Regions from separate parts of the Erythrobacter sp. 3-20A1M genome, predicted to be linked through region 2. Evidence: riboswitches for the same ligand, from Rfam matches in the RefSeq annotation. Region 2 holds a riboswitch; the other holds the start of a gene.
What was found. A riboswitch is a leader RNA that binds a small molecule or an ion and turns the genes downstream of it on or off. The one in region 2 is predicted to bind cobalamin.
Positions count from the first base shown of each region.

Region 1: linked by a shared signal. The riboswitch ahead of F7D01_RS01275 (TonB-dependent siderophore receptor) and the one ahead of F7D01_RS13820 (TonB-dependent siderophore receptor) in region 2 are both predicted to bind cobalamin.

Region 1 is NZ_CP045200.1:271,975-276,395, forward strand. Features, by position in the region: gene F7D01_RS01275 (TonB-dependent siderophore receptor) at 1-1,828, opposite strand, end outside; cobalamin riboswitch at 1,919-2,119, opposite strand; gene F7D01_RS01280 (hypothetical protein) at 2,349-2,684, shown strand; gene F7D01_RS01285 (bifunctional diguanylate cyclase/phosphodiesterase) at 2,763-4,421, shown strand, end outside.
Region 2 is NZ_CP045200.1:2,866,248-2,870,668, reverse strand. Features, by position in the region: gene F7D01_RS13825 (ABC transporter substrate-binding protein) at 1-730, opposite strand, end outside; gene F7D01_RS13820 (TonB-dependent siderophore receptor) at 734-2,662, opposite strand; cobalamin riboswitch at 2,823-3,033, opposite strand; gene cobO (cob(I)yrinic acid a,c-diamide adenosyltransferase) at 3,066-3,671, opposite strand; gene cobC (alpha-ribazole phosphatase family protein) at 3,668-4,201, opposite strand; gene cobS (adenosylcobinamide-GDP ribazoletransferase) at 4,192-4,421, opposite strand, start outside.

The DNA of each region.
Region 1 (4,421 bases), 520 kb from region 2:
CGAACAGGTTCTCGACCCGGCCATACAGCTCGAACCGCTCGCCCACGGGCAGGCTGGCGCGCAGCGTGGTCAGTGCGTAACCGTCGAGCCGGGTGGCATTGAAATTGTCGTCGAAGCTGTCGCTCACCAGCCGCACGTCGCCGCCCAGCACCAGCCCGGCGAGCGGAGAGCGCCAGTCGAGCGAGGCGGTCAGCGCGTGGCGCGGACGGCGGGCGAGATCGTTGCCCTCGCGCGCATCGCCCGGCGTCCGGTTCTCGGTATCGGTGAAGGCATAGGCGAGCCGGGTGGACAGGTTCGCCCCCAGATCCCTGCCCAGCTCCACCTCGACGCCCTGCGCGCGGGTCTTGCCCACATTGTCGTAAGTCCCGAAGGGCCGGTTCGTGCAGATGCCGGTGGTCTGGCCGGTGCAGCTCACGAAGTCGATCTGGTCGTCGGTATCGCGCCGGAACAGCGTGACAGCGGCGTAGCCGTCCTTCGAGCGGTCGCCCCAGGCAAGGCCGAGATCGAAACTGGTGCTGTTTTCCGGCACCAGGGTCTCGTTCCCGTAATCGGACAGCAATTGGTAGAGCGTGGGTGCCTTGAAGCCCTCGCCCACGCTGGCGCGCAGGCGCAGCCCCGGCACGATGGCATAGCTGACATCCGCGCCGAAGCTGGTCGCGCCGCCGAAATCCTGGTGCTCGTCATGGCGCACACCCGCATGGGCGGACAGCGCGCCGTACTCGATCCCCGCCTGCGCGTAGATGCCACCGATACCGGTGCTCTGCCGCGCGTCGTAGGTGCTTTCGAACGAAGTCCATTCGTAGCTGCCGCCGAAATCCACCAGCAGCGGCCCGATCAACCGGTATTCGCCGCGCGCGTCGATGCGGTCCGACCGGCCCTTGTAGCTGTAGGCAGGCGTGTCGCTCGTATCGGAGGCGTAGGAGTCGCGGTCCGTATCGGCGAAGGAGTAATAGGCCTTCAGGTAGAGCGTGCCGGTATCGCGCAGCGCGCCGACCGCGCCGGAGAGCTGCTTGGTGCGCTGGGTCTCCGGAGTATCGCCGAAGGTATAGGTCGGCGCGGGATACCCGTCGATATCGAGGTCGCCATGGGCGTAGCGCGCCGTGGCGAAGATCTCGCTGGCCGGGTCGAGGTAGTATCGCGCCCGCCCGTTGATGGAATAATGCTCGAACCCGTCGGGCTCCGTACCGACGGCGGCGGCGGAGAAACCGTCGGTGCGATAATAATCGCCACCGATGCCGAGATAGCCGGTATCGCCGCCGATGCCCGCCGTGGCGGTCGTATAGACGGTGTCGCGCGCGCCGTATTCCGCGCTCGCGTCGATCCCGGTGGTGCTGCGCGTGGTCGCCTCCAGCACGCCGCCGATCGCATCCGACCCCCAAATGGTGGAGTTGGAGCCGCGCGTCAGATCGAGCTTCGCCAGCGTGCCGGACAGCAGATTGCCGAAATCGAACCCGCCGCCGGGGCTGGAGGGATCGTTCAGCCGCACCCCGTCGACCAGCACCAGCAGCTGCGCGGTTTCCGCGCCGCGCACGTTGACGCCGGTGGTCGCTCCGGGCGGGCCGTTGCGGGTGAAGGTGACGCCGGGCGCGCGTTCGAGCAGGCGAGTGATGTCGGCCCCCTGGATACTCTCGATCTCGGACCGGCCGATCACGGTTACCGGCTGGCCGGTGTCCTCCACCTCGATCCGGGTGCCGGTCGCGGTGACGGTGATCTCCGTCTCCTCGAGCGCGTAGGGATCGGTGTTCTCGTCGGGCTGTGCGGGCGGCTGGGCCAGCGCGGGCGCCGCGATCGCCGCCAGGGAAACGCCGAGTATCAGGTATTTACGCATAACTTCTCCATCATGTGCGAAATGTCGCCCATGACGGAATGCAGGCGTGAAAATGCCCGCTCCGCTTGCCACCGGTACACCCCGCCCGCCGGCCGAACGACACGCACAGGCAGGTCTCCTGGCTCCCGGATCGTCGCGCGCCGTCCGCCTTCCCACCCTTCGACTTGCTCGGGACAGTGGCGTGTTGGAAGGCGCGCTCCCCGGTCACAGTTGCGGGGGCAGCGAGGGTATTCCACCCTCTTCCCTCTTAGGCCCGCCGGTCGATCCCTCGCCCGCCGGACAACCCGTGACGTCGCGCGCCCCTTAGGGCCCGGTCCTGCGCGCGGCAAGCCTTTGCGCGCGTGTTGACGCGCATTTGGCCATGACGGTTTACGAAAGGCGGTCCGGCCGGAGGCGGGACGGGCAAATGTTAACACCCCCGAAACCTTTCGCGGCAGCAAAGCCTTAGCCTGCGCGCACTACAGATGGCTGAGGGGCGGTTACGGTCGCCGGGGATCACTGTCGGGGTGGGTTGTACATCATGAAGTTCTACTATGCCGCGGCGCGCAGCGTGGCGCCTTCTCCAGTCGTGCGCGCTCTTTCCAGGCGCGCGAGCGCACGGGCGGCGAACGATAATGGCAATCGCTCGCAGAACCCCGCCACCGACCCGAAGATGGTGAACGCCGCGCTGCGTCACTTTTCCCAGCACGGGCTCCACGCCGCGAGCCGAGCCGCCGAGGAAGCCGAGACCGCCTTCTTCGCCGGCGATCGGGAGCGCTACGAATGGTGGCGTGGCATCTGCAAGACGCTGGACCGCCGACTGGCGGAAGAACTCGCGGACCGCTTTCGCTCCTCCCGCGAAATGACACCCGCATAGGCCCCCATCAACCGCTGGCGATGCCAGTAATAGCGACATTAACCAAATAGAGAGATGCCCGGGACTATCCCGCAAAGAATGTCGAGACTTTTCGAGCGTGTGCGGAAGCGTCGTAGAAGACAGGCGCGTCGCCGGGACGACGAGCTGTCGAACCAGGCGCGCCATTTGCTTGTCGTGTCGCTTTACAGCCAGCCCATCAGCCTGGCGATCGGCGCGCTGAATGGTTTGATGGCGGTCGGGATCGCCGCTTGGCTCATCGATCGTCCGCTGTTCAACGCCATTGCCGTAGTATTCGGTGCCATCGCGGCCGCGCGGGTCGCGGTCGCATATTTCCTTTCGCCCGACGATGTGCGCAACACCACGCGCCATCTGGAACGGATCTACGAGATCGGGGCGTTTTCCTACGCCTTGTTCTACGGCATCGCCGCCGCGCTGACCGTTCATTATCGCCCGGGCGATGCGGTGATGACGCTGATGGTCGCCAATGCCTTGTGCTACGGCATCGGTATCTGCGCGCGCAATGCGGGCCGTCCGTACATCGCGCTGGGTCAGCTGGGCCTGACTTTCGTGCCCGTCATTATCGCCTGCCTGCTCGACGGTTCGCATGCGCTGGTGGTTCTGGCCCTGACCATGATCATGGTCGGCCCGGCGATGGGTTCGATCACCATGACGGTGTTCAATACGCTGCGCGATTCGGTCGCGGCGGCTCAGACCAGCGAGCGGCTGGCGCGCAAGATGGAATCGTTGGCGCTGACCGACGTCGTCACCGGCCTCGCCAATCGCGCCGGCCTGAACCAGTCGCTGGTCAAGTCGCTGATGCGCGTGCCGGCAGACCGGCAACTGGCGCTGTTCTGGCTCGACCTCGACCGGTTCAAGGAAGTGAACGACCTGCTCGGGCACCAGATCGGCGACCGGGTCCTGGAAGAGGTCGCAAACCGGCTGCGCAGCGCGATGCCCGCCACGGCGACGCTCGCCCGCTTCGGCGGCGACGAATTCGTGCTGTTTTGCGAGGTCGACGATCGGGGCGCGGCGGAATATCTCGCCAACCAGCTCCTGGAGCAGTTTCTCGCCCCCATGCGCTTCGACGGCGACCGGCTGGAGATCAACACCTCGATCGGGGTCGCCCTGCTGCCCGAAGATGCGGGCGAACCGGAGGCGCTGATGAAGGCGGCGGATCTCGCGCTGTACCACGCGAAGATCGAAGGGCGGGACCGCGCCCGCTTCTTCGATGCCGCCATGACCCGCGACCTCGCTCGCAAGCGGGAACTGGAAGAGGAACTGCGCGGCGCGATCCAGCGCGACGAGCTGTCGGTGTTCTTCCAGCCGGTGGTCGATCTCGCCACCGGTCGCATCCGCTGTTTCGAGGCGCTGGTGCGCTGGTTCCATCCGCAAAAGGGCGAACTCAGCCCCGGCGAATTCATTCCGGTGGCGGAGGAAACCGGGCTGATCGTCACGCTTGGCAACTGGATCACGCGCGAAGCCGCGAAAACCGCCGCGCATTGGCCCGACGACGTCCGCGTCGCCGTCAACCTGTCGCCCTTGCAGATCAAGGCCCCCGGTGCGGCGCTGGGCATCCAGGCGGCGCTGCGCGATGCGGGGCTGGCCCCCGAACGGCTCGAGCTGGAAGTGACCGAGAGCCTGTTCGTGGAAGATAGCGCGGGGACCGATGGCTTCATCCACGAACTTTCCGCGCTCGGCGTGCGCTTCGCGATGGACGATTTCGGGACGGGCTACTCT
Region 2 (4,421 bases):
GTTCGCGCAACTGCGCCCGCGCCACCGGATGGCGCGCCGCACTCCAGTTGTCGACATGGTTGGTCGCGCTTTCGAAAAAGGCAGCCGCGATCAGGTCGGGGCGCTCGTATGCGAGGCGTTCGAGCGGAAGGGGGTTCCAACCGGCACGGTCCTGAAAATTCCTGAGGCCGGCCGCGACAAACAGTTCATGCACGAGTGTTCCTTCTCCAGCCGTCACACCAGCGGGTGTCATGTAGAGGACTTCGCGAGGGGGACTGGGCCGATCGGCCAGCGCCTTCAGTCGCCGATCCATCTCGGTGACGAGTGCTGCGGCCTCATTCGGCTTACCCAGTTCGGTCCCCACGCGCAGCACTTCGTCCCGCACTTCGGCAATCGATTGGGGGAAGCCAATCTGCACGACCGGCACGCCCGGTTCCTGCATGAAGTCGGCGATATCGTGCCCACCGCCATATGTTCGCACCACCAGATCGGGCTGCAGCGCCAGAACATCCGCAGTGCGCGGACGGACCGTGGGAATCCCTGCCGCCTCCGCCCGCATGTAGGAGAAGCGCTTCCCCGCATCGGGCGAAAGCGCGAGGATATCCTCTCGATCCGCGAACTTCAGGACATACTGGTCGGCGCAATAGTCGAGGCTGACGATCCGTCGCGGCGCCTCCGCTCCTCGCTCCGCCACCTGTGAACAGGCACAGAGCAAAAGGCACGCCAGCGCCGCGGGGATCGTCCGAACCATCGATTACATCCGGTAGCGCACGCCGCCGAACACCGCACGACCAGGTTGGCCGTAGCGGAAGATCGTTTCATACTGCTCGTCGAATAGGTTCTCTATCCGACCGAAAATTTCGATCTGCTCAGTAAGGCCAAAGCTCGCCCGAATATCGGTCACCACATAGCCATCGAGGCGGGTGGTGTTGGTGGCATTGTCGAAGCTGTCGCCCGCGACGAACACGGTGGCACCGATGCCGATGCCGTTCTCCATGCGGTAGTCCGCGACCAGACTGATCGTGTCTTCGGCGCGGCGCGGCAGGCGATTGCCGGTGATGTCGTTGCGGGCATCGATCGTGGTGTAGTTCAGCGCGACATCGAAGCCGTCGACCGGACGAAGCGCAAGGCCAAACTCCCAGCCGTCAGCGCTGGCCAGCGCGATATTGTCGTATGTTCCGGAAGGGCGGGGATTAGCGGGATCCTGGCACGCTGGGATGGGATTGCCGGTGCAGCCGACGAAAGCGATGAGGTTCTCGGCATCGCGTTCGAAGTAAGTGACGCCGATCTGGGCGCGGCGATCGAGGAAGCTGTGCGTGATGCCGATATCCCAGCTTTCGGACTCCTCGGGTTCTAGCGCGGTATTCCCGAAATCGCTGAACAGTTGGAACAACGCGGGCGCCTTGAAACCTTCGCCGAAACTACCGCGCAACACGGTATCGCCGCCGTTGGGCGAATAAGCACCACTGGCAGCGAAGGTCGTGTTGTTGCCGTAGGTTTCGTGATCGTCGTAGCGAACGCCGCCTGTCAGCGAGAGCCCCTCGATCGGAGTCAGGTTCAGCTGTCCGTAGACCGAATTGATCCACACGTCGTCGCCGGTCGCAGGAGCGCCGAAACTGGAACTGCGATATTCCGATTCCTCACGCTCGGCACCGAACACCAGCGTCGCAATCTCGGCTGCGTCGAACACGCCCTGATATTCATAGCGCACGTTCTCGCCGAAGGCATCAAAGGTCTCGGAATCCGTATCGAAGCTGAAATTCCTGCGGTCGATCCGGGTGTAGGCGATACCCAGTCGATTGCGAAAACGCCCGTCCAGAAAGTCTGCGTTGATGCCCGCATAGCCGACCAAATCTTCTCGATAGGAAACCTCGTTGGTGTCCCCCAGGCCGGTAGCGGTGAAGCCGTCGATCTCGACCTCGCTGTCGGCATAGAAACCTCGCAGATCGATCGAGAAATTCTCACCCAGCGCAATATCGAGCTTGGCGTTGGCACCCAGGCTTTCAAAGCCGTCCGGCTCGGTGCCGCCGCGCGCTTCGCTGAATGCCGAAATGCCATCGGTGCGATAGTAATTGCCGCCGACACTAAGGCCTACGGGACCAAACCTTCCCGACACATTGCCGACGAGTTCCGCAGTATCGCGCTCACCATATTCCGCGCGAGCGAACACCCCGAACTCCTCGGTCGGTTCGCGGGTGATGAGGTTCACGACGCCGCCGATAGCCTGGCTGCCGTAAAGGACGCTTTGCGAACCACGCACCACTTCGATCCGTGCGATATTGCCTGTCAGGGCAGGACCGAAGTTGAAGCCGCCACCCGTCGAAGAGGGGTCGTTGAGCTTGACCCCGTCGATCAGCACGACGGTCTGGTCGCTCTCGGCACCACGGATCGAGACGCCTGTGCTGGTTCCGATGCCGCCATTGCGGTTGAAGGTGACGCCCGGGACTGTGCGCAGGATGTCGAGCACTTCACTCGGCTGGCGGTTTACGATCTCCTCTTCCTCGACCACTGTAACCGATTCGCCAACTTGGCTGATCGCACGTTCGGTGCGGTTGGCCGTGACCACGATCGTTTCGGAGTTCACTTCCTCGTCTTCAAGAAGATCGACCGACTGGGCAAAGGCTCCAGTCGAACACAGTGCCACGGCCGATGCCGCGACGGACAAATAGAATGCGGATTTCATTGACATATCCAAAGCCATCCCACGCGGAGGCCCCGGTGCCCGCATGGTCAACTCGACAGATGGCCCGCCGCGGCTCGCACCGAGCCGCGACTCCGGAAACCGGCCTGACTGTCGTTACTTCGGAAAAGAACTTTCCTGTCCCAAGGGGCTGGACCCGGCCCCGGACGAACGACGCGACGGCAGGTCTCCTGGCTTGCCGATCAACGTCTTCGAACCGTCTTCCCGGCGCCACCCAGTGAAGGGTTTAGCCAGTGACATGTTGGTTCGGGACTTCTGGCTCACAGTTGCGGGCACAGCGCCGGTATCGCACCGGCTTCCCTCTTAGCTTCAGGCGATTTCGCACCTGCAGCACCGTCTGTTCGCGCCAATGCTCGCCTGGTCCGTTGCTGTCAATCCTTGCTTGCTAGAAGTCGATGCCCTGCTGCGCGCGGATCCCGGCATGATAGGCGTGCTTGATTTCGGCCATTTCGGTGACAGTGTCGGCATAGTCGATCAGTTCGGGCTTCGCGTCCCGCCCGGTCAGGATGATCCGGGTATCGCCCCGGCCTTCGAGCACTTCGATCGCTTTTGCGGGCGTCAGGTATTCGTAGCGCAGCGCAATGTTAATTTCGTCGAGCACGACTAGAGCGTAGTCACCGCTTGTGATGAGTTCACCGGCCTTGGAGAGAGCTTTCTCCGCGGCTTCGATATCGCGATCCTTGTCTTGTGTGTCCCATGTGAAACCATCGCCCATGACGTGCCAATCGACGAGATCGGGAAAGCGCGCGAAAAACTGCTTTTCGCCCGTCTTCCACTTTCCCTTGATGAATTGCACCACCGCGACTTTCTGTCCCCAACCCAGCGCGCGGGCGATCACTCCGAAGGCCGAGCTCGACTTGCCCTTGCCATTACCGGTTTGGACCAGCACGAGGCCGCGCTCAGGATCCGTGAGCTCCCGGCGCCGCTTCGCTTGCGCGGCCTGCAGCTCCTTCATCTTTTGCTTGTGCGTATTGCTGTTGGTCTCGCTCATACGACCTCTTTTGGTTCAATGGTGAGGGACTGGCCGAAGCCGAGTTCCATTTCAAATGGGTTCGGTCGGCCAAGAGCTGCGGCAACGCAACGGACAACACCAAGATGTGTGACGGCAAGGATGTCACCACCAAAATCTGCCGCGTCGCGCAGATAAGCTCGCACTCTTTCGATCATCTGTGCAACACTCTCCCCCCCATGGGGTCGCGCACCTTCGACATCTTGTGCCCACGCATCGATTTCGCTGCGCGAAATGGCGTTCCACGGCAGCATTTCCCAGTTCCCAAAATCGATTTCCATTAGCCTCGGGTCGGCATGGACCGGAAGGTCGAAATACACGGCCAACCGCTCAGCCAGCGCGGTGCATCGGATCAACGGGCTGCTGTCGATCCGCGCGAAGCTTCCAGGCAATGCGTTCATCAGAGCGCTGAAGCGTCCGTCGTCTAAGGGTCTGGTGGTCACGTCCGACTGGCCGTAGCACGTGCCCTTAGCGATCTCAGGCTCACCGTGACGCAGCAAAGTCAGAGCCATGCCAGCATGCCGAGATAGAAGCCGACTTCGCTGATCTGCTGCACCGCGCCGAGGCAGTCGCCGGTATAGCCGCCCAGCTTGTGCTCGAAGAGCAGCCGCGTCGTAACATGGCCTATCGCAAGGCCGGCCAAGCCGCATAGTGCAGAGCCGGGCCCAAGAATGGTCGCACCGATTGCGGCCGCAGCGATCCCGGTGAGCGTCGCCACCACCAGCGGCGCTG